Regions from separate parts of the Xanthomonas sp. NCPPB 3582 genome, predicted to be linked through region 1. Evidence: predicted binding sites of a transcription regulator. Region 1 holds the regulator's gene; each other region holds the start of a gene.
What was found. The regulator FliA, encoded in region 1, starts transcription of late flagellar genes. The targets are predictions, from matches to a motif close to TAAAGTTTNNCNNNCNNNGGCCGATAA.

Region 1 (6,753 bases):
ACTCAGGCCCAGGCGCGCGAACAGCAGCAGGCGCTGGAGCAGTCCCAGCAAGCCGTCAGCCAGTCTGGTCCGTCGATGACGCGCTGAGTGTTTCGCAACGAGATAACGGGGGCCAAATAACGGTTCCCAAATAGGGCAATAAGGGAAAGGCGTTGGCCGGACTGCTGCAGCGCTGGCAATCCATCGCCTTCTCCCGCGCGTGGGAGAAGGTGGCGCACAGCGCCGGATGAGGGCGGTTGAGGTCGTGCGCTGCATCTGGGGACAACGCGAGACCGCTGCCCCCATCCGACCTCCGGGCACCTTCCCCCGCAAGCGGGGGAAGGAGAAACGCTCGCGGGAAAAGGGGGGGACCCATGCGAGAAATCGTCTGCACGAGCGCGTAGCGAGATCTTCGGAAACGACAACGGCCGCTGTGTGCGGCCGTTGTCATCACTCAGGCAACCGGGGGCGTATCCCGAATCCCGAAGCTCAATGATCGCTGGAGCGCAAGCCATCCACATCCAGGATCAGCGCCATGCGGCCGTCGCCGATCAGGGTGGCGCCGGCATAGCCGGGCAGGCCGCGCAAGGCGCGGGGCAGGGGCTTGATCACCACTTCCTCGCGGCCGCGGACCTGGTCCACTACCAGGCCGAAGCGGGTTTCGCCAGCCTGCAGCAGCACCACGGTCAGCAGCGGCGGCTGGTCCGCCGTCACGCCCAGCCAGCGGCGCAGGTCGATCAGGGGCAGGGTATGCGAGCGGCGGTCGAGCACGGCGCGGCCGTCGAACCAGCCCAGCGAGGTCTGCGGTGCGTGCAGCACTTCCACCACGCGCGCCAGCGGCAAGGCGTAGACGGCTTCGCCGGCCTGCACCAGCAGGGTCGGCAGGATCGCCAGGGTCAGCGGCACGCGGATCATGAAGCGGCTGCCGCGGCCCAGCTCGGACTGGATCTGGATCTGGCCGCTGAGTTCGCGGATGCGCGACTGCACCACGTCCATGCCGACGCCGCGGCCGGAGATATCGGTGACTTCGGCCTTGGTCGAGAAGCCCGGCATGAAGATCAGGTGCAGGCACTCGTCGGTGCTCAGGCGGGCGGCGGCCTCGGCGTCGATCAGGCCCTTGCCGCGGGCGATCTCGCGCAGGCGCTCGGGGTCGATGCCGGCGCCGTCGTCCTGGATTTCGATACTGACGTAGTCGCCTTCCTGCTGCGCGGACAGGCGCACATGGCCGCTACGAGGCTTGCCGGTGGCTTCGCGCAGGGCCGGCGATTCGATGCCGTGGTCGATGGCGTTGCGCACCAGGTGCACCAACGGGTCGGCCAGGGCTTCGACCAGATTACGATCGAGCTCGGTTTCGGCGCCGATCAGTTCCAGCTCCACTTCCTTGGACAGGGTGCGCGCAACGTCGCGGGCCACCTTGGGGAAGCGCGCGAAGACCTTGCTCACCGGCTGCATGCGGGTGCGCATGACCGCGGTCTGCAGGCGGGCGGTGGCGATGTCCAGCGTGCTCACCGCGCGGTCGAGTTCTTCGTCGCGCAGGCGGGTGCGCAAGGTCTTGAGGCGGTTGCGCGAGAGCACCAGTTCGCCAATCAGGTTGACGATGGCATCCAGGCGCTTGGTGTCCACGCGCACGGTCTGTTCGGCTTCGGCACCGGCCTTGGCGGCCGCCTTGGGGCCGGCCTTGGCGCCGGGCGCTGCGGGTGCGTGGGCGTCATCGTGTGCCGGAGCGGCAGCGGCCTTGGGCGCCGCCTTGACCGCTGGCGGGCCGCTCTTGGCATCGAACTGCGCAATCAGCGTGGCCGGTGCGTGCGGCACGGGTTCGCCCGAGCCCATCGCGTCCAGCATGGCCTGCAGATAATCCAGCGACTGCTGCGCGGCATCGAAGTGATGCGCTTGCAGCACCGCCTGGCCGGAGCGCGCCATGCCCAGGGTTTCCTCGGCGGCGTGGCACAGCTCCACCATCGGCTTGATCGCCAGGAAGCCGGCGCCGCCCTTGAGGGTGTGGAAGCCGCGGAACACCGCGTTGAGCTGGTCGGCTTCGTCTGGCGCCTGTTCCAGCGACACCAGCTGTTCGCCGAGGCGGTCCAGGATCTCCTGGGCCTCGACGATGAAATCGGCAGCAATATCGTCTGGAACAGCACTCATGGTTACAACCCCAATCCGGACAGCAGGTCGTCGGCGTCGTCCTGCGACACCGCGTGACGGTCCAGGCCCTTGACTGCAGGACCGGCAAGACCGCCGTCGTCTTTCTTCGGCTCGGGATTCTTCGGCGGCAGGCCGAGTGCACCGAAGCCCTCATGCACGCGGCGCACGATCCCGGCCACGCGGCGGATGATCTGGCCGCTCAGGTCCTGGTAGCTCTGCGCCAGCGACAGCTCGGTGAGGTTATGGCGCATCTTGTCCATCAGCGCGCCCTGGTCCTGATTCAGGCCACCGTCGCGCAGCTGGTTGGCCAGCACGCGGCATTCCTCGACCAGGTCCAGCGTGCGATGGCTGGCCTTTTCGGTCATTTCCACCACGTGGTCCAGGCGCGAGCAGGCATCGTCCAGTTCGCCGGCTTCTTCGGGCAAGGTGGGCAATTCGCCCAGGGCCTGTCCGAGTTCGCGGGCGAGCCGGCTCAGGCTCTGCATCATCGGGCGTGTGCGCAGCGCGGCGAGGTGATCGACCTCGCGACGCCAGGCGATCTGGTCACCGCTTTCCAGTGCATCGAGCGCGCTTTGCAGGCGCTCGATCAACGCGGCACGTTCGGCATCGGCTTCCACGGTGGCGTTCATCAGGCGGTCGCCGCCAGACGTTCGAACACCTTGCCCAGCTTCTCTTCCAGCGTCTGGGCGGTGAACGGCTTGATGATGTAGCCGTTCACGCCGCACTGCGCGGCTTCGATGATCTGCTCGCGCTTGGCTTCGGCGGTGACCATCATCACCGGCAGGTGCTTGAGCTTGGCGTCGGCGCGGATGTTGCGCAGCAGGTCGATGCCGGTCATGCCGGGCATGTTCCAGTCCGTCACCACGAAGTCGAACGGGCCCGCGCGCAGCGCAGCCAGCGCGCTGTTGCCGTCTTCGGCCTCTGCGGTATTGGTGAAGCCAAGATCCGCCAACAGATTCTTGACGATACGTCGCATCGTCGAGAAGTCGTCCACGATCAGGATCCGCATGTTCTTGTTCACATCAAGCTCCTAACACGAAAAAAATCAATCGTCATTTTCGACACCGGCATCGGCCAGTTCGAATACCTTGAGGCGGCCGCGCAGACGCACCACGGCCTGGCCATGGATCTGGCACACGCGCGATTCGCTGACACCGAGCACGGCGCCGATTTCCTTCAGGTTCAATTCCTGTTCGTAGTACAGCGACAGCACCAGCTGCTCGCGCTCGGGCAACTGGCCGATGGCCTTGCCCAGCTCGCGGCCGAATTCGCCACGCTCCATCATCTGCTGCGGATTGGGCCCGCCCTTGGCGGTGGTGTCCAGCTCGCCGTGATCTTCGATGCGCGATTCCAGGCTCAGCACCTGGCCGCGCGCGGCATCTTCCATCAGGCGCAGATACTCCGGCAGCGGCATTTCCATCGCGGCGGCCACTTCGGTGGCGGCGGCGGCACGGCCGGTGTTCTGCTCGATCTTGCGCACTGCAGCAGCGGCGTCGCGGGCGCGGCGGTGCACCGAGCGCGGCACCCAGTCGCCACGGCGGATCTCGTCGATCATCGAGCCGCGGATACGGATCGAGGCATAGGTCTCGAACGAGGCGCCCTGTTCGGAGTCGTAGCTGCGCGAGGCCTCGATCAGGCCGATCATGCCGGCCTGGATCAGGTCGTCCACTTCCACGCTCGCCGGCAGGCGGGCGGCCAGATGGTGGGCGATGCGGCGCACCAGATCGGCGTGCTGGGTCACCACGTCGTTGGCGTTGTTGCGTTGCACGGCGCGGTATTGCGCGCTAGCGGTCGTTGCGGTGGCGGTGCTCATGCGGCCACTCCCCGTTGAATGATGCGTTCGACAAAGAACTCGACGTTGCCGCGCGGCACGGTGGGGGCCTGCCAGCGCGAGGTACGGCGCGCGATTTCTGCGATGGCCTGCGCCGACGGACTGGCGGGGTAGGCCTTGATGACGGGTTGCTGACGCTGCACCGACAGGCGCAGCCAGTCGTCCTGCGGCACGTGGCCGAGGTAGTTCAGCGACACGTCGCCGAGGAACTTCTCGCAGACGCGCGAGAGCTTGTCGTACAGCAGGCGGCCCTCGTTGGGGTCGCGCACCATGTTGGCGATGATCTGCAGGCGGTCCACGCCGCGTTCGCGCGAGAGCACCTTGATCAGCGCGTAGGCGTCGGTGATCGAGGCCGGCTCGTCGCAGACCACCACCACGGTGTCCTGGGCGGCCTGGCAGAAGGTCAGCACGCTGTCGGTGATGCCGGCGGCGGTGTCGATGACCATCACATCCAGGTCGCGTTCCAGTTCGGAGAACACGTTGACCAGGCCGATGTGCTGGGCCGGGGCCAGTTCTGCCATGTGGCGGCGACCGGAGGCGGCCGGCACCACCAGCACGCCGCCGGGGCCTTCGATGATCACTTCATCGAGCGTGCAGCGGCCGGCGATCAGGTCGGCCAGGGTGTACTTGGGCGAGAGCCCCAAGACCACGTCCAGGTTGGCCAGGCCAAGGTCGGCGTCCAGCAGCAGCGTGCGTTTGCCCATGTCGGCAAGCGCTACGGCCAGGTTGGCGGAGATGTTGGTCTTGCCCACGCCGCCCTTGCCACCGGTCACGGCAATGGTGCGCACCGGGCCCAGGGGCTCGGGACGGGTCGCCGACAGGGGGAAGGCGTTGGTCAGCTTGGCGTATTCACGCGACTGCATGGTTGTGCTCCGGAGTACAGGGCTTATCGGCAGCGCGCCGCAAATCTTCAAGACGAAGAACGAGACTGGCGGCATTGGCGCGGTGCAGGTCGTCGGGGACCCGCTGTCCGTCAGTCACCCAGGTGATGGGCATCTGGTGATCGACCACCACCGACAAGGCGCTGCCGAAGCGGCCGGTCTCGTCGAGTTTGGTCAGCACCACGCCTTGGGGCTTGGCGTGGGCGAAGCGGCGCACGACCTCGTCGAGGTCGGCGAAATGCGAGTTGGCGGGCAGCACCAGCAGCGAGGTGACCTGCTGGGCGGCGCGCAGCCAGTTCAGCTGGGCGGCCAGGGCGCGGTCGCGCTGGCCCATGCCGGCGGTGTCGATCAGCACCAGCTTGTAGTCGCGCAGGCGGTCCAGCAGTTCGAGCAGGCTTTCGGCGCTGTCGGCCTCGTGCACCGCGATGCCGAGCTGGCGGCCGTAGCTGTGCAGCTGCTCGCGGCCGCCGACGCGCAGGGTGTCGGTGGTGACCAGGGCCACGTCGCGCGGGGCGTGCTGGGCGGCGAAGCGCTGGGCCAGCTTGGCGATGGTGGTGGTCTTGCCGGCACCGGTCGGGCCGACCAGGGCGATCACGCCGCCGCGTTCCAGCGGGTCGACCGGGGCCACCGGCAGGCGCTTGGACAGCAGGCCCAGCATCAGCCCGCGGCCGCGGTGCAATTCGGTATCGGCCGGGATCTGCATGGCGACGTCGCGGGTCAGGCCGGCGTCGAAGCCATAGTCGTCCATCAGTTCCAGCGCCTGCGCACGCACCGGGGAGCCGCGCAGGCGCTCGTCGGTGAGGCGGTTCATTTCGCGCTCGATCATCTGCCGCATCAGCGCCAGTTCGCCGCGCAGCTGCTTGAGTTCTTCGTCGTTCTGCGGGATCGGCGCGGCGGCGGCCGGCACCGCGGCCAGGGCAGCGGGGGCGGGCGGGGCGACCACGATCGGCGGCAGCGCGGCCGGCGGCAGGATCTGCGGCAGCGCGTCGTCCAGATCGAAGTCGGCTTCGTCGTCGAAGGTGTCGTCGTCCTGGTCCTGGGCGGCGTAGGCGGGGGCGGGGGCGGCAACCGTGGCGGCCACGACCGGGGCCGGGGTCGGGGCGGCCTGCACGGCCGGGCGCTGCACCGGGGCGGTGGTCAAAAAGTCGGCGAACAGTTGCTCCGGCACCGCCGACAGCGCGTGTTCCTGGCGCTGCACGACCGGCGCGGCCAGTTCCTGCACGGCCGGCATCGGCGCGGCGCTGCGGATCGGGGTGGCGACCGGGGCCTGGCGTGGCACGCTGGCCGGCTGGCGCAGGGCCATGGCGGCGATCATGTCTTCGGCGGCGCTGGCCACGCGCTGGCGGTGGCTCATACCGGTCTCGGCAGCCGGCTTCAGCGGGGCGTGGACCGGCGCGGCGGGACGGGTAGCGACTTGCGCCGGGGCCTGCTGCACGGGAGCCTGCTGCACCGGCGCGGCGGCGGCCGGGGTTTCGCGGGCGGTTTCCAGGGCGCGCTGCACCAGCTCTTCGTCGTAGTTGCTGGCGGCGACGATCTCGATGCCTTCGGCGGTACGACGGTTGGACAGGATCACGGCATCCGGGCCGTGTTCCTCACGCACCATGCGGAACGCGGTGCGCATATCCGGGGCGACAAAGCGTTTGATCTTCATGCCAGTTGCCTCCAGGAACGGGACCCGCCGGACGCCGGGCGGGTGCGGGTTGAATGTGGGTGTGTTGCCAGCGTCATGAGTTGCCTGTCCCGTGGGTAGTTCCAAGTCCTGCCATCCGCCCCGCAGCGGTGGTGCTAGCTGCGGTCTCGCCAGAGCTAATGCATGCGGTGTGCCAAAACCTGCAGTGCCGGGTTTCTGGCGAGAGGGCGTGGGAGCGCGCGGAGACAGCTGGAAGCAAATGCTGTGCCGGATGTGCAGCGTTAAGTGCA
Region 2 (6,753 bases), 1.8 Mb from region 1:
ACTTCCGGGCGGCCGTAGTTGTAGATCAGCGTATTCCAGTCGCGGTGCATGCCTTCGCGCGGGTCGGCGTGCTCGTACAGGGCCGCGCCATCGAACTGCGCCATGCCGTGTGCGTCATCGGGAAAGTGCGCGCTGACCCAGTCCAAGATCACGCCGATGCCGGCGCGATGGCAGGCATCGACAAAGGCGGCAAAACCATCCGGGCTGCCATGCCGCGCGGTGGGCGCATACAGGCCCAGCGGTTGGTAGCCCCACGATCCACCAAACGGGTGTTCGGTGATCGGCAGCAGTTCGATATGGGTGAAGCCGAGCTGCTGCACATACGGAATCAGCTGCCCGGCCAGGCTGGACCAGTCCAGCGGCTGATCATGCCCGTCACGGCGCCACGAGGCCGCATGCACCTCATAGATGGACATCGGCGCCGGCAAGGCCTGCGCACTGCGCCGACGCATCCACTCGGCATCGGTCCAGGCGAATGCCGCGTCACCGGGCACCACCGAGGCGGTGGCCGGCGGCAGCTCGCTCTGGCGCGCCACCGGGTCGGCCTTGAGCAGCACGCGGCCATCGGCCGCGGTGATGGCGTATTTGTAGCGGGCGCCGGCTTCCACGCGCGGCAGGAACAGCTCCCAGAAGCCACCACTTCGCTGGCGCATCGGGTGCCGCCGCGCCTCCCAGCCATTGAAGTCGCCGACCACGGCCACGCGCTGCGCGTGCGGTGCCCATACCGCAAAGCGCACACCCGGCACCTCGCCGCAGCGCATGTGCTGGGCGCCCAGTGCGCGGCGCAGCGCCTGCCCGTCGCCGGCGGCGATCTGCAGCAGCAGCGATTCGTCCAGGATCGGGCCGAACGCGTAGGGGTCTTCGATCTCCTGCACCACGTCCGGCCACACGATGCGCAGCCGGTACGGGCCGTCGCCGGCCAGTTCGCCTTCGAACAGGCCATCGGTCTCGGTGGCCTGCATGCGCGCCAGCAGCTTGCCGCGCGGATCGATCAAGCCCATCGCCTCGGCGCCTGGTGCCAGCACGCGCACGCGGCGGCGGCCGTCGGCCTGCGGATGCGGGCCCAGCACCGTGAATGCATCGGCGGGCAGCCCCTGGGCCAGTGCCTGCAGGGTCTGCGCAACATCGGACATGCCTTCCGTGGTCACCGCGTCAGTTTCCGTCTCCTGGACCTGCCCGCCCAACCGTTCGCTCATGACACCGTCGCAAGCGCGGGCGCGGTGGCGGCGGTGTGTTCGTAAAGGGAGAGATACTTCTTGCCGGCCACATCCCAGCCGCTGGGGCGCAGCATCGCCGCCCGGCGCATCGCCGCCAGCAGGCTGGGCAGGCGGAAGGTACGGAAGGCGCGTTCCAGGCAGCGGCGCAGCGCCTCCACGCTGGCGTGCTGGAACAGGAAGCCGGTGACGCCATCGTCCACGGTGTCGATCAGCCCGCCAGTGGCGTGGGCGATCGGCAGGCAGCCAAAGCGTTGTGCATACATCTGGCTCAGCCCGCAGGGCTCGAACCGCGACGGCATCAGCAGGAAGTCGGCACCGGCGAACATGCGCCGTGCCAGGCCTTCCTCGAAGCCGATGAAGGCGCCGACCTGGCCGGGATAGCGGCGGGTCAGCTCGGCCACCTGCTGCTCGATCTCCGGCTCGCCACCGCCGATCACCGCGATCTGGCCACCGGCGGCCACGATCTGCGGAGCGACCTCGCAGATCAGGTCCAGGCCCTTCTGGTGCACCAGCCGCGAGACCACCGCAAACAGCGGGCCGTTGCTCTCGCGCAAGCCGAACGCCTTGCGCACCTGCCCGGCGTTGGCCTGACGGCCCTGCCAGTGGTTCACGCTGAAATGCGCATCCAGGTGCGCGTCGGTGCGCGGGTCCCAGCTGGCATCGATGCCGTTGACGATGCCGGTCAGCGCGCCCATGGCGGCGCGACCGGCCAGCAGCCGGTCCAGTCCGCAGCCCTGTGCCGGGCCGGTGATCTGCTTGGCATAGCTGACGCTGACGGTATTGACGTGATCGGCATTGACGATGCCGCCGCGCAGGAACGACATCTGCCCGTAGAACTCCAGCTCGGCCACGCGCTCGGCGGGAATGCCCAGCGCCGCAGCCATCGAATACGGCACCAGGCCCTGGTAGGCCAGGTTGTGGATGGTGAGCAGACACGGGGTGGTGCCGCCGGACCAGCGCACATAGCCGGCCGCCAGCGCACACGGCCAATCGTTGAGATGCAGCAGGCGCGGCTTCCAGCCCAGCCCGGCATGGCCGGCGGCGATCTGCGCGGCGGCATGCGACAAGGTGGCGAAACGGATGGCATTGTCTTCGAACTCCGAACCGCTGGTGCTCACGTACGGCGAGCCATCGCGTTCGAACAGTTCCTTGGACAACAGGATATAGATCGGCAAGCCGTCCGATTGCACGATACGGCCGATGTCGCAGGCCGGCAGCGCGGCATGCGCCAGCACACGGCCCACGATCTCGACCTTGCCGGCGCGCTCGAGCACCGCGCGATACCCGGGGATCAACACGCGCACGTCATAGCGATGACGCAGCGCGCGCGGCAGTGCGGCCGCCACATCGCCCAGACCACCGGCCTTGATGAAGTCGGCCATCTCCGACACCACGAACAACGCACCGCGCGTGTCGGCCAGCGACACCGGCAGACGCTCGTGATGGCGGATGAAACGTCCGCGCGCGTCGCGCGGCCGCCCGCTCTTCTTCAGCGTGGGGATCAACGCGCTGCGCTCGAGGCGTGCGCTGGTAGCGTGGAGCGGCATCATGGCAACCATCTAAACGTCCGTCGTAAAGTGGGTGGAGACGGAAAACGGCGAAGCGACAACCATCGTCTGCCGATCGGGCCAGACGACATGCAACGAATGAGGAGCGGGGCCAACGCGCGTACTCCACGTCGTCCTTGTCGATGAATCTACACCCCGACCAAATAAAATATGCGTGAACATGTGCTGACTTTTCTGCGACAGCCACATTCCATCGCGCACGGTTGCGCATGCCGACAGGCATAAGCGACGCATCGCAGTGCAACGACATCCCCGCATCGGTGCACTGGCACTGCGATGCACCGAATGCGGGAGAACCTGGCCGCGCTCGTCGTCATCTGCGTGACTTGTTCATGCCTGGGTTCACGACGTTCTCGGCACCGCCCTTCGCGAGGGAGCCATGCCGTGCCGCGACGCTACGGTCGGGCCTGCTCAAGCGGCCTGCGCCTGCGCCGATAAGGAGCGTTAGCACGTCGACCTTTTCGAGATCTGGCATGGCAGACCAGCCTGAACTTCCAAGCCGCCCGCGTGGCGGGCTGCGCCGTCTGTTGCCCTGGGGTGGCGCGGACAGCGCGCGCCCGGCGGCCGCCCTGCCGAGCGTGCGCAGTTCCGCGCACGGCGCACAGGCCATGGCTGCCCACCAGCTGGTACCGGCCAAGGCCAAGTCCGGCACGCACGATCCGGCCGCTGCCACGGCCATGCTGATCCGCCTGTTCTCGCATGCCGCACATCCGGAAGCCCTGCTGCTGGCGTTCGCCGACGGCATGGCCAGCCTGCATGGCGAACTCGGCGACATGGGCGTACGCCTGAGTACGGCCTACGCCGCCGGCGACTGGCTGGGCTATGGCCGCACGCTGCGCCAACTGATCGACAAGTACATCCGCACCATCGATATCGGCGACTCGCTGGCAGAAGGCCGTACCGAAGCCGAACAGCTGCGCGACCTGCTGCGCCATGCGCTGGGCAATGCCCTGGCCACCTTGCTGCAACGCAGCCCGGAGCTGGCCGAAGAGGCCCAGACCCTGGCATCGGCCCTGCGCCACTGGCGCCCGGGGCATGAGCTGATCACGCTGGAGCAGCGCCTGCGCGAGCTCAGCCACCAGATCGGCCTGCGCGCCGAAGACGCCAGCGAACAGCAGAACCTGTTGCTCGGCTTGTTCGACCTGCTGCTGGAGAACGTCGGCGAACTGCTGGACGATCGCAGCTGGTTGCAGGGCCAGATCTCGGTGGTGCGGCAGCTGCTGGCCGGCCCGCTGGACGGGGAGTCGATCGAGCAGGCGCGTGGCACCCTGCGCGAGGTGATCTACAAGCAGGGCCTACTCAAGCAGGGCATCGCCGACTCCAAGACCGCCATGCGCGAGATGATGGTGTCCTTCGTCGACCGGCTCGACGGCATGGCCACCAGTACCGGCGAATATCACGACCGCGTTGCCGGCTATTCGCAGGCGATCGGCGACGCTCGCAGCATTCCCGATCTCAATCGCCTGCTGCAGGACGTGCTGCAGGACACCGCCGGGGTGCAGGCGCAGGCACTGGCCGCACGGGACGAACTGCTCTCGGCACGCCGCCAGGTCGAAGAGGCCGAACAGCGCATCGCCTCGCTGGAACAGGAGCTCAATGCGGTGGCTGGACTGGTCCGCGAGGATCAGCTGACCGGCGCGCTCAACCGGCGCGGCTTCGAAGAACTGTTCCAGCGCGAAGCGGTCCGCACCCAGCGCAGCGGCCAGCCGCTGTGCGTGGCGATGCTGGACCTGGACGACTTCCGTCGCCTCAACGAGGCCCATGGCCATGCCGGCGGCGACGCGGCGCTGCGCCATACCGTGGACGTGGCCAAGGCGGTGTTGCGCACCACCGACGCCATCGCCCGCTTCGGTGGCGAGGAATTCGTGCTGTTGTTACCGGACTCGACCATCTTCGAAGCCAGCGCGGCGGTGATCCGTCTGCAGCGTGCACTGGCGCAGCGCTCGCTGTTGCACGAGGACGTGCGGATCTTCATCAGCTTCAGTGCCGGCGTGGCGCTGCGGCATGCCGACGAGACCCAGGACGAACTGATCCGGCGCGCCGACCGCGCCATGTACGACGCCAAGGCCGCGGGCAAGAATCGGGTGATCAGCGCCGATTAACGGTAGTGATGAGTTGCCCCTGAAAATCTTCTTAAAGTCTGTTCGAAGTCTTCCCCCAATGACCCGGTCAGATAGAGCGATCTCTATCTCGCTAGCGCCGATGGCAACGTTCATCAGGTTGGTCAGGCGGTTGGCGCCGTCGTAGTAGTAATCTTAGCTGTTGCCCCCGGTGACGTGCGTGCGCCGATTGTCCTGCGCGTCGTAGGTATAGCGATGCGCGCCGGTGCCGCCAAAGGGGTGGTGGTCTCGCTCCTGGCGGACAGGCCGTCGGGAGTGTAGGTCCAGCGCTGATCGCCGTTCTTGTCGGAGAAGGGCAGTCAGGACAATCGATCTCGCACATCGTAGTTGCTTAGCACCACGCACCCGGGGAGCTAATGCGTCTTCCCGGTTGCAACTGTGCGCGTCCGGTAGCGACGGGCCGCTGGCAGTGCAGAGTCGTCCAGACTTGCCATTCCTCAAAAGTTTGCGAAGGCCGCATTATTACTCAAATACCGTTTCCTTTTGCCACATCAAAACTTTTGATGTTATTTATTATAAAAACAATACCTCCGCCTTGGCTTCGACGATCAACCACCCCCCCGGACACCTTAACCTTTATCTCGACATTGTTTTCCGGAGTCCACTGCTTGTATCCTGACTCGATTAAAGCTTTTCCTTTTTTTGATTTTTGGACCTTTTCTGAAATTTCGACGGGAAGCAATTTTGCCGGATCGGCACAATCATAGAGTGAAGCACCATGCCTATCACTCTTAATGCAAAAATCAAAAAAAATCTGCCTTCCTATACTGCGATCTGGATTTTTTTCACATCGGCCACTTTACTAATTCGCTCCATATTATCGCAGCCAGAAATCATAATGATGGCTATAATTAAATTTACTTTAATATAATTAAAATTCACGGCACACATCTCCCCGACGCACAGGTTGTATTACTGATTGCAACGCCTGATTTTCAATTTCAGAATTATTAGTCCCGCCATTTATCGTCCACAGGCCCCACGGGGAATTGGCACTTAAAGAATTATAGAATGCAGCTTCTGCCCTGTATGCACGACGCTCCCCCTGAAGGAATTCGTGACGACTGCGAGTCATTGCTTTAAATCCATTGCTTTCTCGCATCCGTTGATCATATCCATGGGAACCCTCATGAATTATTGTCGAATCAACCAAGTCTTGATAAGAAAATCCTATAAAGTTCTTTGAAGCAGACTTGAGCCCAGCAAAGTTAACCGAAATGGTCGTTTTTCCATTCGCAGTTAGCGCATTACCCGCACTCCCCAGCGCTCCATTCTGCACTACCACACCGTTATCGACGCCCTCTTTCCCGTAGAACCTGGAGATAGAATCAGATCGCCCATATCTAACATTAGATCCGATCTGCTTATTTCCAGATCTAGAGAGCTTTTCCATAGCCTTGGATACAGCTGAACAAGCTTCTTTACCAGCGCTGCATAGATACCTACCATCAGGATCGATGCTTTTTATTGGGTTGTTTTCCACATACGCATATCGATTGAAATTTTTACCTGATGAGAGGTTGACTGGGACCGGGTCAGAGCTGAGAAACCGCCCGACCACCGGATCATAATACCGCTGCTGCATATAAATCAGCCCGGTGCCGCCATCCATTGCATGGCCGGTGTAACCCACGCCATCCACGGTCTTGCCGATTGCCGCGCCGTAGGGTTCGTACTGGGCGCGCTCGACGACCTGGCCTGCGGCGTTGGTCGTTGCCACCGGGCTGCCCAGCGCATCGGTGTGCTGGTAGGTCACGGTCTCGGCGCCGCCCGCGGCCGGGCGCGTGCGCAGGGCCAAGACGCTGCCGGCCAGATAGACGTAGTCGGTGTTGACGCCTTTCCTGGCGT
Region 3 (6,753 bases), 1.6 Mb from region 1:
AGCGTGCGATGCGCCGCCACGCCGGCCATTGCACCGCTGGCGACGGCGAAGGCTACCGATGCGGCGGGGTTGGCGACATCGCCGCAGGCGAATACGCCTTGCACCGTGGTGGCCTGCAGCGCATCCACCGCGACGTGGCTTCCCAAGGGACCATCGTTGCTGCCACAGCCCAGCTGCGCGACCAAGGGGCTGAGGGTGGTACGCGGGGTGACGAACACGCCATCCAGCGCAAACGCCTGGCCATCGCACAACACCAGTTCCAGCGACTCGCCCTCCCCTTGCAATGCGGCCACCGCACCGCCGACCACTTGCACACCGCGCGCCTGCAGCTGCCGCTGCTGCGCAGCGTCCAGCACCAGCGTGTCATTCAAGAACAGGCGGGTAGCGCCCCAGTCCGGCAGCATCGCCGCCTGGTGCGCCGCAAACGCCGAGGTCGCCAGCACCCCGATGTTCCCCCGCTGCAACTCGTAGCCGTGACAATAGGGACACACGAAGACCTGCCTGCCCCAGCGCTCGGACAGGCCGGCGACCGCGGGCAACTGGTCGGCCACGCCGGTGGCCAGGATCAGGCGGCGTGCGGTGTGGCCGCTGCCATCGGCCAACGTGACCTGGAAGGCATCGGCCTGCCCACCTAGCTGCGTCACCTGCCCGTCGACCCACTGCACGCTGGGATACGCCAGCAGCTGCGCGCGCGCTTCGGCGGCGATCTGCGCCGGCGATTCGCCATCGCGCCCCAGAAAACCGTGCGAGGTCGCCGCGAAGCGGTTGCGCCGCTGGCCGCCATCGACCACCAGGACCGTGCGCCGGGCGCGCGCCAATTGCAGGGCGGCGGAAAGCCCCGCGTAGCTGCCGCCAATGATGATCACCGCGTGCTGCATGTCCGCTCCCGGTCGCTACGCCATTTATGTAATTTTCAATGTTACATGAAAAGACGCACAGCTCAACCCCGGGGCAGTGCCGCGCACTGCGCCGGATATGTGCGGGATCAACGCTGCAGCGTGCGGCTGCGCTTGCCTGCGGCCTTTGCCGGCGTGCCTGGCGTTGCCGTGCCGGCGCCGCACATCGCATCGAAGTCGCTGGCCAGGGCGGCCAGCGTCACCGACCCCAGGCGATGCAGCAGCAGCGCTTGGGCATCGGCCAGCGCATCGGCGATCGCCGCGTTCACCACGCGCTCCACCCCGCACTGCGGGTTGGACTGATCGGCGCCGATCGCAAACAGGTGCGGGCCGCCGACCGCGCGATGCACATCCAGCAGCGTCACCTGCGCCAGATCGCAGGCGATCTGCCAGCCACCGTTGTGGCCCTTGCTCGATTGCACGTAACCGGCACTGCGCAGCCCGGCCATGGTCCGGCGCACCACCACCGCATTGGTCGACAACATGCCGGCGATCTGCTCGGAGGTCATCGGCTGCGCGCTTCTGGCCATGTGCAGCAGCACGTGCAACATGCGGGAGAGACGGCTATCGGTGCGCATGCGGTCCTGGGGTGGTCGGTCGGTTCACGGCAACGACCTGTCGTCGTCGCTGCACGATTGTGCCGCAGCACCACGCCATTATCGCAGCACGTCGCTGCGCCGCAGGCTCAGCACACCGCCCACTGATCGCGCCCGGCGGTCTTGGCGGCATACAGCGCCAGATCGGCCTGGCCCAGCAACACGTCCAGCCCGCTCCCCGGTGCGACGCTGACCGCGCCCATGCAGAACCGCACCGGTTGCTCGGCGGGCAGGCCGGGGATGGCGATGGCAGCCACGGCGTTGCGCAGGCGTGCGAACACCGCCGGCAGTTCGTCCGGGCTGCATCCGGGCAACACCAGCAGGAATTCCTCCCCGCCCAGCCGCCCCAGCCGGTCCTGCGCGCGCAACGCCAGCTTCGAGGCGCTGGCCAGCGCCTTGAGCACCGCATCGCCGGCGGCGTGGCCATGCACGTCGTTGATCAGCTTGAAATGATCCAGGTCGATCAGGGCCAGCATGCAGGGCGTCTGCGTACGCAAGGCGTGGTCGATCTGCTGCTGTGCCTCGACGCGGATGGCACGGCGATTCGGCAGGCCGGTGAGTTCGTCGCGCATGGCCAGGCGCGACAGCTGGCGGCGATGGCGCGCACCGAACGCCAGCACCACCAATGCACCGACCAGCAGCAGGCAGGCCGCGCACAGCGCGATCCAGAGCGCGCGCTGGCCGGCCTCGCGTGCCTGCAGCGCCAGCCGTGCGGTTTCGCTGCGGCGGCGCAGCTCGGCGGTTTCGGCGTCGCGGCGCGCATCTTCGTAGCGCGCCTGCAGCCGCAGCATCACGGTGTCGCGCTGGCGGCCCAGGTTCTGCGCGCGCAATGCGTTGGAGCGTTGCAACTCCTGGTAGGCCTCGGCGTGCCGGCCTTCGGCGGCCAGCGCCTGGGCGATGGCATCGACCAGCTCGGCACGCCCGGTCAGGGCCAGATTCGGGTCGTCGGCGGACTTGGCCGCGGTGATCGCACCGCCCAGCTCGGGCGATTTCAGTGCGGTGAGCGCCTGCAACAGCACGGTATGGCAGGCCGCCACGCGGCCAACATTGCCCTGTTTCTGCATCAGAGGCAGCGCTTCGCGCGCCATCGTCAAGGCTGCCTCGGCATCGCCGGTCCTGATCAAGGCCTCGCTGGCATTGGTCAGCGCCGCCGCCACGCCGGCCTGATCGCCCAGCTCGCGGCTCAACGCCAGCGCGCGCCGGAAATGCAGCAACGCCGCCGCCGGTTGCTGCAGCGCCAGCGCACTGCCGTATTCGTATTCGATCAGGCTGCGCTGGAAGCGCGCCGGCTGGTCGTGCAGGCGCGCCAGGGCGCGCTGCAGGTAGTCCTGCGCATCGTTGTCGTCGGCCACCTTGCCGGCGACACGGCTGGCCAGTGAGCCGAGCTGGGTCAGGCCATCGACCTCCAGGCCGAGCAGCCCTTCGCGCGCGGCGCACTGGTAACTGGTTTGCGCCGCGCTCCAGGCTTCGTCGCTGCTGCCGGAGGCCAGCATGCTCCACATGTCGATCGCTTCGACCTCGCACAGCAGATCGCTGCGCCCCAGCGCGCGTGCCTGCTGCCGCAGGCCGTTCAAGCGCGCCACCACGCTGCGGTTGGGGTTCTCGCGCACATCGCTGAGCGTCTGCACGATGTCCAGCCAAAGCTGCGCCTGCGCCGCACTGCCGTGCACCTGGTCCAGCAGGCCGCGCGCCCGGGTCAACGCCGCCTGGCGCGCCTCGTTGTCCTCCAGCGAGATCAGCACCCGCGCCTGCGCCAGCGACGCCCAGAACTGCGCGTCGCTGTCGTGCTCGGCCCTGGCCCTCTGCAGCGCCTGCTGGGCGATCTGCAACGCGCCGACCGGGTCGTCGAGCGTGGCCGACTCGATGGTTTTCCACGGCTGCGGCTGCGCACAGGCCACGGCGCTGATCGCCAGCAACAGGCACGCGATGAGCACGCCCCGCCAGACCGTCGCAGGCATGCTCAACGATCGCTCACGGCGAAGCGGGACCACAGCGCTGGCGCGCCGCGCCCACGACCACCCGGCCGACCTGGGCACTGGCTGTTTGCTGCGGCATCTCAGGCACTCCCGTGGTCGCACAGCGGTGGAATCCAGTAAGCGAGACAGCAAGGCCTGCGCGCTCGAGGTGATGCGGCTGCCATCATGACCGGCGCAGCTCGCCTGTAACGTGATCGCCAGCAGTGGTCGAGCCCGTTATCGGCCCGGCTACAGAAGACTTGAATCGCCGCGCCGCGCTCACGCGCAGGCACGACGCCGCCACTGCCCGGGGACGTAAACTGCGCATGGCCGCTGCCGCCCCCGACCCTGCTGGAGATGCCGTGAGCTTGCCCCTGCGCCGTGTGCCGCCCCTGCTTGCCGCCGTGCTGTTGTCGGCCTGCGCGACCCAGACCCCGCGTGCGCCGCAACGCTCGCCGGAGGTGGTCAAGGCCGATATCGTCCGCCGCCTGCCGGCCACGCTGCCCGACCGCGCCGGCTGGGCCAACGATGTGTATGTGGCGCTGTCCTCGCAGGCGCTGGACACCAGCGCCGACCAGATCTGCGCGGTGCTGGCGGTGACCGAGCAGGAATCGACCTACCAGGCCAACCCGGTGGTGCCCAACCTGGGCAAGATCTCGCGCGCCGAAATCGGTCGCCGCGCCAGCGCGCACCACGTCCCCGCCTTCATGGTGGAAGCGGCGCTGCGGATCACCTCGCCGGACGGCCGCAGCTACGCCACCCGCATTGCCGCCGCGCGCACCGAGCAGGAACTGAGCCGCATCTTCGAGGACTTCAGCGGCAGCGTGCCGCTGGGCGCGCGCCTGTTCGACGGGCTCAACCCGGTGCACACCGCCGGCCCGATGCAGGTGAGCATCGCCTTTGCCGAACGACATGCCGAGCGCTATCCGTATCCGCTCGACGGCTCGATCCGCCACGAGGTGTTCACCCGCCGCGGCGGGCTGTGGTTCGGCACCACCCATCTGCTGGGCTACCCGACCAACTACGACGCGCTGTTGTACCGCTTCGCCGATTTCAACGCCGGCTGGTACGCCAGCCGCAACGCCGCGTTTCAAGCCGCGCTGAGCAAGGCCAGCGGCATCGCGCTCGCGCTGGACGGCGACCTGCTCACCCCCGGAGCCAGCCTGGACGCACCCGGCGGTACCGAACGCGCCGCACGCGCGCTTGGCAGCCAGTTGGCAATGAGCGACCGCCAGATCCGGACCGCCCTGGAAGCGGGCACCACGCTCGAATTCGAAGACAGCGCGCTGTATCGCCAGGTCTTTGCGCTGGCCGACGGCGCTGCCGGCACGCCATTGCCGCGCGCGGTACTGCCGGGCATCACCCTGGACAGCCCCAAGATCACCCGCACGCTCACCACCGCCTGGTTTGCGCAGCGGGTGAACGAGCGCTGGAAGCGCTGCATGGCCAAGTAGGTGCACCCGCCGCAGGACGCGCGGCACATGCCGCGCCACGTCCGACACCTTCGTTGCGCGACAAGGCACGACCTTTGGCAGGGTCGCGTGCCGCGCGCGCGCACGTAGCATGCGAGGTTGCGCCGCCGTTGCCGGCGGGTGTCCTTTCGATGAGGTCCACATGCCCACCCCGTTGCCGCTTCGCCGCCTGCTCGCCACCCTGTCGATCGCCTTGCTGCCTGTCGCAGCCAATGCGCAGGCCCCCAGCGTGACCGAGGCCGACTACGCGCGTGCCGAACGCCTGATCTACTACGCCGCCCAGCCCCTGGTCGACCATGCCCCCACGCGCGTCAGCTGGCTGGATGCCACCCACGTGGTCTACGTCGACCACGATGCCAAGGGCGACCAGCTGTTGCAGCTGGACACCGCCACCGGCAAGACCGCACCGCTGTTCAAACCCGCCGCACTGGCCGCCTCGCTCAATGCCTTGCTCAAGACCGGCGACAAGCCGCTCAAGGCCGCCACCCTCGCACCCAAGGTCAGCCTCAGCGCCGATGGCCGCTACCGTTTCAGCGTGCGCGACACGGCGGTGCTCTGCGATGCGCGTGCAAGGTGCAGCAAGCTGTATGCGAAGGACAAGCCCGAACCGGGCGTGCTGTCGCCGGACAAGCGCAGCGAAGCGTTCATTCGCAACTGGAACCTGTGGGTACGCGAGCTGGCGACCGGCAAGGAGACCCAGCTCACCCGCGACGGCGTGGAAAACTTCGGCTACGCCACCGACAACGCCGGCTGGCAGCACAGCGACAACGCCATCGTTGCGTGGTCGCCGGACTCGCGCAAGATCGCCACCTTCCAGCAGGACCAGCGCAAGACCGGCGACATGTACCTGGTAAGCACCAAGCTCGGGCATCCGGAACTGCAGTCGTGGAAGTATCCATTGGCTGGCGACAAGGACGTGACCATGATCGAGCGCGTCATCGTCGACGTGCCCGGCGCCCGCGTGGTGCGGCTGAAGATGCCCGCCGACCAGCACCGCTCCACGCTGTGCGACGACGTGAGCTGCTCGACGGGCCTGTGGGACGATGTGAAGTGGGCGCCGGACAGCAAGACCCTGGCGTTCGCCTCGACCTCGCGCTTCCACAAGCAGGTCTGGTTGCGCATTGCCGATGCCCAGACCGGCGCCGTGCGCACCGCCTTCGACGAAACCGCAAAGACCTACTACGAAAGCGGCCAGGTCGCGGCCAACTGGGCCTACCTGCCCGGCAGCAACGAGGCGGTGTGGTTCTCCGAGCGCAGCGACTGGGGCCAGCTGTATCTGTACGACCTGGCCACCGGCAAACCCAAGCGTGCCATCACCACCGGCCAAGGCAATGTCACCGAACTGCTGCGCGTGGACCCGGTGAGCCGCACGGCGTGGTTCGTCGGCGTGGGCAAGCTGCCGGGCGTGGATCCGTATTACCAGCAGCTGTGGAAGGTGAGCCTGGACGGCGGCGAGCCGGTGCTGCTCACGCCCGAGGTCGCCGACCACAGCATCGCGCTGTCGCCCGATGGCAAGCGCTTCGTCGATACCTATTCCACCTCGGTCACGCCGCCGGTGAGCGTGCTGCGCGAGGCCGCCGACGGACGCACACTCAACACGATTGCGACGGCCGACATCAGCCGCCTCAAGGCGGCCGGCTGGGTACCGCCCGTGCCGATCACCGTCACCGCACGCGATGGCAAGACCCCGCTGTACGGGCTGATGTTCAAGCCGAGCAACTTCGACCCCGCACGCAAGTACCCGGTCATCGACTACGTCTACCCCGGCCCGCAGACCGGCTCGGTGCGCGGGCGCAGCTTCCTCGCCGGCCATGGCGACAACCAGTCGCTGGCC

Region 2: a site for FliA is predicted at 3,197-3,223, ahead of ACCQ05_RS19445 (GGDEF domain-containing protein). Genes of this name have one in related genera too.
Region 3: a site for FliA is predicted at 3,685-3,711, ahead of ACCQ05_RS18505 (GGDEF domain-containing protein). Genes of this name have one in related genera too.

The regions. Positions count from the first base shown of each region.
Region 1 is NZ_CM192968.1:2,754,898-2,761,650, reverse strand. It holds gene ACCQ05_RS11675 (XVIPCD domain-containing protein) at 1-87, shown strand, start outside; gene ACCQ05_RS11670 (chemotaxis protein CheA) at 469-2,121, opposite strand; gene ACCQ05_RS11665 (protein phosphatase CheZ) at 2,124-2,750, opposite strand; gene cheY (chemotaxis response regulator CheY) at 2,750-3,142, opposite strand; gene ACCQ05_RS11655 (RNA polymerase sigma factor FliA) at 3,167-3,934, opposite strand; gene ACCQ05_RS11650 (MinD/ParA family protein) at 3,931-4,815, opposite strand; gene flhF (flagellar biosynthesis GTPase FlhF) at 4,802-6,484, opposite strand.
Region 2 is NZ_CM192968.1:4,582,902-4,589,654, forward strand. It holds gene ACCQ05_RS19435 (1,4-alpha-glucan branching enzyme) at 1-1,196, opposite strand, end outside; gene glgA (glycogen synthase GlgA) at 1,193-2,776, opposite strand; gene ACCQ05_RS19445 (GGDEF domain-containing protein) at 3,259-4,887, shown strand; gene ACCQ05_RS19450 (hypothetical protein) at 5,372-5,587, opposite strand; gene ACCQ05_RS19455 (RHS repeat domain-containing protein) at 5,777-6,753, opposite strand, start outside.
Region 3 is NZ_CM192968.1:4,363,865-4,370,617, forward strand. It holds gene ACCQ05_RS18495 (NAD(P)/FAD-dependent oxidoreductase) at 1-878, opposite strand, end outside; gene ACCQ05_RS18500 (Rrf2 family transcriptional regulator) at 986-1,474, opposite strand; gene ACCQ05_RS18505 (GGDEF domain-containing protein) at 1,582-3,450, opposite strand; gene ACCQ05_RS18510 (DUF1615 domain-containing protein) at 3,810-4,901, shown strand; gene ACCQ05_RS18515 (S9 family peptidase) at 5,062-6,753, shown strand, end outside.